DNA from 2 places in the Kitasatospora sp. NPDC051984 genome. Region 2 is predicted to be linked to the other one. Evidence: riboswitches for the same ligand, from Rfam matches in the RefSeq annotation. Region 2 holds a riboswitch; the other holds the start of a gene.
What was found. A riboswitch is a leader RNA that binds a small molecule or an ion and turns the genes downstream of it on or off. The one in region 2 is predicted to bind glycine.
Positions count from the first base shown of each region.

Region 1: it holds a riboswitch for glycine, as region 2 does, so the genes downstream of both, gcvP (aminomethyl-transferring glycine dehydrogenase) here and gcvT (glycine cleavage system aminomethyltransferase GcvT) in region 2, are expected to answer to the same signal.

Region 1 is NZ_JBIUCB010000008.1:13,315-17,691, forward strand. It holds gene ACIHEI_RS17630 (MFS transporter) at 1-281, opposite strand, end outside; gene ACIHEI_RS17635 (PRC and DUF2382 domain-containing protein) at 440-1,477, opposite strand; glycine riboswitch at 1,664-1,770, shown strand; gene gcvP (aminomethyl-transferring glycine dehydrogenase) at 1,989-4,377, shown strand, end outside.
Region 2 is NZ_JBIUCB010000001.1:810,466-814,842, forward strand. It holds gene ACIHEI_RS03645 (L-serine ammonia-lyase) at 1-44, opposite strand, end outside; gene glyA (serine hydroxymethyltransferase) at 194-1,462, opposite strand; gene gcvH (glycine cleavage system protein GcvH) at 1,479-1,853, opposite strand; gene gcvT (glycine cleavage system aminomethyltransferase GcvT) at 1,956-3,074, opposite strand; glycine riboswitch at 3,224-3,328, opposite strand; gene ACIHEI_RS03665 (enhanced serine sensitivity protein SseB) at 3,467-4,234, shown strand; gene ACIHEI_RS03670 (enhanced serine sensitivity protein SseB C-terminal domain-containing protein) at 4,354-4,377, shown strand, end outside.

The DNA.
Region 1 (4,377 bases), on a different contig from region 2:
ACCAGGCCGGCCAGCGAGATCAGCAGCACGGGCTTGCGGCCGCGCAGGTCGCCGAAGCGGCCCAGCAGCGGGGTGAGGACCGCTGCGGAGAGCAGGTTGGCGGTCATCAGCCAGGTGATGTCGGAGCCCGACACCTTCAGCTCGGCGGCCAGGCTCGGAAGGATCGGGACGACCGCGGTCTGTACCACGCTGTAGGCCAGCATGGCGAGGATCAGCGCGGGCAGAACCCTGGCGCTTGTGGGCTTGGCGGCCGCGGCGGTGGGCTGTGGTGCCTCACTCACGGGAATCCTCCGGGTTGCTTCAGGCGGGGCGATAGTGCAGGAACTGAAGTAACGATGTCGGGAGATGCTTCACTATGTCAAATATCGAAAGGTGAAACTTTGGCAAAGTCGAAGCCCCGGTCCGCGGAGGCGGACCGGGGCCGGGAGTTGTCGGATCGTCAGACCGGAGAGGCGGCCGGGGACTGCGGATGAGAGTCCCACGGCTGCCGCTGCGAGGCCTCGCCGTCCGCGCCGGTGGTCGCGCCGTGCACCTCCACCTGCTCGCGGCGCAGCTCCTCGCGGACCACCTGCTCCTCGGTGTACTGCTCCACCACCAGCCGCACCCGCTCCACCGGTACCAGGTACTTGCGGACCACCGGGCGTTCCTCGCGCAGCGTGACCTCCTCCACCGCCTCGGCGATCTCCTGGTCGCTCAGCGCCGCCCGCTCCGCCTCCGACACCGGGATCCGCTCCACCCGCACGCGCTCGCGCACCACTGGCACCCGCCGCACGACCGCCTCGGTGGTCACGTACTTGCGCAGCCGGGTGGTGCCGATGTTGTGCCACTGGGTGGTGATGTCCAGGCGCTCCTCGCGGCAGGTGATCTCCACCGGCTTCTGCCGGTCCCCCCGGTCCGCCCGGTCCCCCCGGTCCGCCCGGTCCGCCCGGTCCGCCCGGTCTGCCCGGTCCGCCTGGTCTGCCCGGTCCGCCCGGGCGGTCGGCGGCTCGGCGGGGCGGGCCGGTGGCTCGGGGGCGGCCTGCGGGGCGGTGAAGCCCGGGGGCGCGGGGGCCGGGCCGTGGACGGGGCCGGAGGAGGGGGCGGGGGTGCCGAAGTCGTGGTCGATGGGTGGCTTGCTGCGCGCCGGGGTGCGTTCGGAGATGAACCGGACGGACTCGTCGGGGCTCGCCGTGTCGAGGCCGTAGTAGCGGTAGAGCTCGAGTTCCTGTTCGGGGGAGAGGTGCTGGCCCACCCCGAAGTCCGGGGACTCCTTGATCAGCGACTTGTCGTACGGGACGTGCAGCTCGTCGCCGGTGAAGTCGCTGGTGGTCAGCGGGACGAAGGCGTCCCGGCCGAAGATCCCGGTCCGGACGGCCGCCCACTCGGGTCTGCCGGTGGTGTCGTCCAGGTAAACCTCGTCGACCGTGCCGATCTTGTCACCGTTCCGGTCGACCGCCTTGTGTCCGATCAGGTCGCGCGGATCGATATCGGTCTGCACGCTGTCCTCCAGCTGCTGCTCCTGAGGGAACGTCGGGGGAGCGGTCGGAGGAGCGTGCCGGGCCGCTGTTTCACACCAAAAGGCACGTTCCGGACGGTGTCACTCCGGGTGCCTCCGTCCGGGGCGGATCGTGCGGCCGCAGCGGTGATCGTCCAGGTCGGCGCTGGTACCCTGGGCGGCGACCGCCGAGCCCGCTCGGGAGAGTCCCGGACCCGTTGGAAAGCGGGGATGCGGGACGCCGAAGGAGCAACCCCTCCCCGGAATCTCTCAGGCATCCGTACCGAACGGGATCAGGTCACTCTGGAAAGCAGGGCAGGACCGTCGGCACCGAAGCCGCCGGACGCTGTCCTCGCCGACGGTGCAAGCCGACCGGGAACCACCCCGGGCGCGCGAAGCTCTCAGGTACCGATGACAGAGGGGGAGGCTGACGGGTTCGTACGCCCGGACGCTTCCACAGCGGCCGGCCGGCGTGCGTCCCACCGCCGGTCCGCGACCAGGAGGCTTGACCCCCATGAACGCCCAGCCGACGCTCACCGAGCTTGAGCAGGCCAGCCCCTTCGAGCACCGCCACATCGGCCCCGACAGCGACGCCCAGCAGAAGATGCTGGCCCAGGTCGGCTACACCTCGCTGGACGAACTGTCCGACGCGGCCGTCCCCGACGCCATCCGCAGCCTCACCGCGCTCGGCCTGCCCGCCGGCCGCAGCGAGGCCCAGGTGCTCGCCGAACTGCGCGAGCTCGCCGGCCGCAACCAGGTCCTCACCTCGATGATCGGCCTCGGCTACTACGGCACCTTCACGCCGCCGGTCATCCTGCGCAACGTCCTCGAGAACCCCGCCTGGTACACCGCATACACCCCGTACCAGCCGGAGATCTCCCAGGGCCGCCTGGAGGCCCTGCTCAACTTCCAGACCATGGTCGCCGACCTGACCGGCCTGGCCACCTCCGGATCCTCGCTGCTCGACGAGGGCACCGCCGCCGCCGAGGCGATGGCCCTGACGCGGCGCGTCACCAAGGTCAAGGGCGGCGTCTTCCTGGTCGACGCCGACACCCTGCCGCAGACCCTCGCCGTGATCGAGACCCGCGCCGAACCGACCGGCGTCGAGGTCGTCACCGCGGACCTGTCGAACGGCATCCCCGCCGAGATCGCCGAACGCGGCGTCTTCGGCATGCTGATCCAGTACCCCGGCGCGTCCGGCGCGGTGCGGGACATCAAGCCCGTCATCGAGCAGGCCCACCAGCTCGGCGCGGTCGTCGCCGTCGCCGCCGACCTGCTCGCCCTCACCCTGCTGCGCTCGCCCGGCGAGCTCGGCGCCGACATCGCCTGCGGCACCTCGCAGCGCTTCGGCGTCCCGATGGGCTTCGGCGGCCCGCACGCCGGCTACCTCGCCGTGCGCGCCGAGTACGCCCGCAACCTGCCCGGCCGCCTGGTCGGCGTCTCCGTCGACGCCGACGGCAACCGCGCGTACCGGCTGGCCCTGCAGACCCGCGAGCAGCACATCCGCCGCGAGAAGGCCACCTCCAACATCTGCACCGCCCAGGTGCTGCTCGCCGTGATGGCCTCCATGTACGCCGTCTACCACGGCCCCGACGGCCTCGCCGACATCGCCCGCCGCACCCACCGCTACGCTGCCGCGCTCGCCGCCGGCCTGCGCGCGGGCGGCGTCGAGCTCGCCCACGAGGCGTTCTTCGACACCGTGACCGCTGTTGTTCCGGGGCGTGCGGACGAGGTTGTCGCCGCGGCGCTGGCCGGTGGCGTGAACGTGTTCCGGGTGGACGCGGACCAGGTCTCGGTCTCTTGTGACGAGACGACGACCCGTGAGCACCTGGCGGCCGTGTTCGCCGCGTTCGGTGTGACGGCAGAGGTGGTCGAGGACGCGGACGCGCTGCCCGCCGGGCTGCTGCGTGAGGACGAGTACCTCACCCACCCGGTCTTCCACAGCCACCGCTCCGAGACCGCCATGCTGCGCTACCTGCGCCGCCTGTCGGACCGCGACTACGCGCTCGACCGCGGCATGATCCCGCTGGGCTCCTGCACCATGAAGCTCAACGCGACCACCGAGATGGAGCCGATCACCTGGCCCGAGTTCGGCCAGCTGCACCCGTTCGCGCCGGTCGACCAGGCCGAGGGCTTCCTGACGCTGATCCGCGGGCTGGAGCAGCAGCTGGTCGAGGTCACCGGCTACGACGCCGTGTCGATCCAGCCGAACGCGGGCTCGCAGGGCGAGCTGGCCGGTCTGCTGGCCGTCCGGGCGTACCACCGGGCGAACGGCGACACCCAGCGCGACGTGTGTCTGATCCCGTCCTCGGCGCACGGCACCAACGCGGCCTCGGCGGCGATGGCCGGCATGCGGGTCGTGGTCGTGAAGACCCTGGCCGACGGTGACGTGGACGTCGAAGACCTCAAGGCCAAGATCGAGCAGCACCGCGAGCAGCTGGCCGTGCTGATGGTCACCTACCCGTCCACCCACGGCGTGTTCGAGACCCAGATCACCGACATCTGCGCCCTCGTCCACGAGGCCGGCGGCCAGGTGTACGTCGACGGCGCCAACCTGAACGCGCTGGTCGGCCTCGCCAAGCCCGGCAAGTTCGGCGCGGACGTCTCGCACCTGAACCTGCACAAGACCTTCTGCATCCCGCACGGCGGCGGCGGCCCCGGCGTCGGCCCGGTCGCGGTGCGCGAGCACCTCGCGCCGTACCTGCCCAACCACCCGCTGCAGGCCGAGGCCGGCCCCGCGACCGGCGTCGGACCGATCTCGGCCGCGCCGTGGGGCTCCGCCGCGATCCTGCCGATCTCCTGGTCGTACGTCCGCCTGATGGGCGGCGAGGGCCTCAAGCGCGCCACCCAGGTGGCCGTGCTGAACGCCAACTACATCGCCAAGCGGCTCTCCCCGCACTTCC
Region 2 (4,377 bases):
GGTCCGATGCCGATGGAGAAGAGGTCGAAGACGCTGATGGCCACGGGGTGACGTCCTTGTCTGGTCTCGTGGAGTGGTTCGTCCGGTGGGACGGGGGCTGCGCATGGAACGGGGCACCGCGCGCACGTTCCAGTGTGCGCGGTGCCCCGGGGGTTCCGGGCGACCGCCAGGTGTCGGCGGTCACAGGGAGGGGTTACAGCTCGGGGTACAGCGGGTGCTTGGCGGCGAGCGCGGAGACCCGGGCCTTCAGCGACTCGGCCTTGGCGGCGTCGAAGCCCGGCTTGAGGGTCTCGCCGATGATGTCGGCGACCTCGCGGAAGTCCTCGGTGTCGAAGCCGCGGGTGGCGAGCGCCGGGGTGCCGATGCGCAGACCCGAGGTGACCATCGGCGGGCGAGGGTCGTTCGGGACGGCGTTGCGGTTGACGGTGATGCCGACCTCGTGCAGGCGGTCCTCGGCGTCCTGGCCGTTGAGCTCGCTGTTGCGCAGGTCGACGAGCACCAGGTGCACGTCGGTGCCGCCGGACAGGACGGAGACGCCGGAGGCGGTCACGTCGTCCTGGAGCAGGCGCTCGGCGAGGATCTTCGCGCCTTCCAGGGTGCGGCGCTGGCGGTCCTTGAACTCGTCGGTGGCCGCGACCTTGAAGGCCACCGCCTTGCCGGCGATCACGTGCTCCAGCGGGCCGCCCTGCTGGCCGGGGAAGACCGCCGAGTTGATCTTCTTGGCGAACTCGGCCTTGGACAGGATGACACCGCCGCGCGGGCCGCCCAGGGTCTTGTGGGTGGTGGTGGTGACCACGTCCGCGTACGGCACCGGGGAGGGGTGCAGTCCGGCGGCGACCAGGCCGGCGAAGTGCGCCATGTCGACCATCAGCAGGGCGCCGACCTCGTCCGCGATGCGGCGGAACTCGGCGAAGTCCAGCTGGCGGGGGTAGGCGGACCAGCCGGCGATGATCAGCTTGGGCTGGTGCTCCTTGGCGAGGCGCTCGACCTCGGCCATGTCGACCCGGCCGGTCTTCTCGTCGACGTGGTACGCGGCCACGTTGTAGAGCTTGCCGGAGAAGTTGATCTTCATGCCGTGGGTCAGGTGACCGCCGTGGGCCAGGTTCAGGCCCAGGATGGTGTCGCCCGGCTGGATCAGCGCGAACATCGCCGCGGCGTTCGCCTGCGCGCCGGAGTGCGGCTGCACGTTGGCGTGCTCGGCGCCGAACAGCTCCTTGACCCGGTCGATGGCGAGCTGCTCGACCACGTCGACGTGCTCGCAGCCGCCGTAGTAGCGGCGGCCGGGGTAGCCCTCGGCGTACTTGTTGGTGAGCACCGAGCCCTGGGCCTCCATGACCGCCACCGGGGCGAAGTTCTCGGAGGCGATCATTTCCAGGGTGGTCTGCTGGCGGTGCAGCTCGGCGTCGACCGCGGCGGCGATCTCCGGGTCGAGCGCGTGGAGGGACTGGTTGAGAACCGTCATGAGGGGGATCTCCCGGTCAGGCGCCGATGAGGGCGTCGTAGCCGTCGGCGTCGAGCAGCTCGTCGGTGGCCTCGACCCGGACCTTGAACAGCCAACCGCCCTCGAAGGGCTCCGAGTTGACCAGGGCCGGGTCGTCGATGACCTCCTGGTTGACCTCGGTGACCTCGCCGGTGGCGGGGGAGAAGAGGTCGCTGACCGACTTGGTGGACTCGAGCTCGCCACAGGTCTCACCGGCGGTGACGGTGTCACCGACATTGGGGAGCTGGACGTAGACGATGTCGCCGAGGGCGTCGGCCGCGTGCGCGGTGATGCCGATCGTCGACACCCCGTCCACGGCGGCGGTCAGCCACTCGTGCTCCTTGGTGTACTGCAGGTGCGTGGGGTTGCTCATGACGTCATTCTCCAGGATCGCAAGAGGGGCGGGCGCGGCCGTCCGCTGGGCGGACGAACCGGAAACGACTGCTGGGACAGCAGGTGAAGGGCTGAGCGAAGGTCAGCGGGCGCGCTTGTAGAACGGCAGCGCGACGACCTGGACCGGCTCGGCCTTGCCGCGCACGTCCACCGCGACGGTGCTGCCCGGCTCGGCGTGCGCGGCGTCCACGTACGCGATGGCGATCGGCTTGCCCAGGGTCGGGGACGGCGAACCGGAGGTGATCCGGCCGATCACGGCGCCCTCGGCGTCCACCACGGAGTACTCGGCGCGCGGGACGCGGCGGCCCTCGGAGACCAGGCCGACCAGCTTGCGGGGCGCCTTGGCCTCGGCCGCGGCGGCGGCCTCCTCCAGCGCCTTGCGGCCGACGAACTCACCGTTGTTGGTGGTCTTGTCGAAGCGCACCACCCGGCCGAGGCCGGCGTCGAACGGGGTCAGCTCGGTGGACAGCTCGTGCCCGTACAGCGGCATGCCGGCCTCCAGGCGCAGCGTGTCGCGGCAGGACAGGCCGCACGGGACCAGACCCTCGGCGGTGCCGGCCTCGGTCAGCGCCGTCCACAGGTGCTCGGCGTCGGCGGGGGCGCAGAAGACCTCGAAGCCGTCCTCGCCGGTGTAGCCGGTGCGGGCCAGCCAGACCTGACGGTCCGCCACGGTGGCGGGCAGCAGCGCGTAGTACTTGAGGCCGGGCAGGTCGGCGTCGGTGAGCTTGGCCAGGATGCCGTTGGCCTCCGGGCCCTGGACGGCGAGCAGCGCGTAGGCGTCGCGGTCGTCGCGGACGGTGGCGTCGAAGCCGGCCGCGCGCTCGGTCAGGGCGTCCAGCACCACCTGGGCGTTGGAGGCGTTGGCGACGACCAGGTACTCGTTCTCCGCGGTGCGGTAGACGATCAGGTCGTCCAGGATGCCGCCGTCCTCGCGGCAGATCATGGTGTAGCGGGCGCGCAGCACGCCGAGCGCGGAGATGAAGCCGACCAGCGCGTGGTCGAGCAGCTCGCCGGCCTGCGGGCCGGAGACGGTGATCTCGCCCATGTGCGACAGGTCGAACAGGCCGGCCTTGGTGCGGACCGCGAGGTGCTCCTCGCGCTCGCTGCCGTAGCGCAGCGGCATGTCCCAGCCCGCGAAGTCGGTCATGGTGGCGCCGAGCGAGCGGTGCAGCGCGTCGAGTGCGGTGAGGCGGAGGGACACGGCAGGACTCCCGGGATCTGGAAACGGGCAGGCTGGGGCGAACCTCCCCGTCTGTCGTCGAACCTGAGAGCTTCACCGCCATCCGAAAGGATGGCGGTTTGCACCGTGGGTGGGCGCACGGCGCGGCCGTGTCCACTTTCCAGATCTGCCTCGCCCGGGCGGTTAGGGGGCCTGAGAGATTCCGGGGAGGACTTGCTCCTTCGGCGCCGGTCGCGACCTGGTGACGGTCGTTCCGGCTCTCCCGCGCGGGTTCGAGCGGCCGGTATGAAGTTTGGGCGGGCCCATCATGGCATGCCGGGACCCGCTGGTGGGAGTGGGGTTCGGCGGCGGCCGCCGCGGGGGACCCGTGCGCGCCGCTAACCTGATCGCAACCGTGAGTGTGGAGGGGCGAGATGAGCATCCCGCTGGGGCAGGTTCCGGAAGGCGGGAGCTGGCCGGCCAACGAGCTGGAGCAGGTGCTGATGGCGGCCCTGGGCGATCCGGGGGCGACACCCCGGGTGATCGAGGTGCTGGCCCGCAGCCAGGTGTGGATCCCGCTGCCGTCGGGCGCCGATCCGCAGTCCGGCGAACTCGACCTGCCGACCCTCGAACTGGCGGGCGCGCCCTACGTGCCGGTGTACAGCTCGCAGGAGCTGTACCTGCGGCACGTGCCGGGCATCCCGTTCGCGATCGCCCCGATGTGGGAGTTCGCCCGGGGGCTGCCGCTGGGCATCGGCATCGCGGTCAACCCCGAGGCGCCGGTGGGCATCCCGGTGCCGCCGGAGGGCGTGGGTGAGCTGCGGCGCGGGCCGCGCGGCGACCAGTGGGAGGCGCAGGGCGTCACCGAGGGCGCCAGGGTGGCGCTCAAGGAACCCGAGCCGCACCAGGAGCCGCTCGCCTTCCTGGCCGCCGCGACCGGCGAACTCGCCGCGCTGCCGGGCGTGTTGACGGCCCGCCGGGCGCTGGCCCGGGTGGAGGGCGAGTCGACCCTGCTGTACGTCGGCGTCCAGCTGGACCCGGCGGCCCCCGCCGACCCCGGCGACGTCAATCTGGCGCTCGGCCGGGCACTCGGAACCGCGGCGCCGAGCTGGGGCGTCCACCTGGTGCTGCTCGACCTGGTCGCCGACCCGGTGGTGGACTGGATGCTGGGGCGGGTACAGCCCTTCTACGTCAGACCGTGAATCCACCGGATGTCCGGGACGGCGGCATGACGGTTGTCGGGCGCGCCCCATAGGGTTGCCCCGGCACACCGCCGCGCGGTGGACGGGTGGACGAGGGAAGTCGAGAAAGAGGCGACGACGTGACGGGAGCAGCCGACGACCCG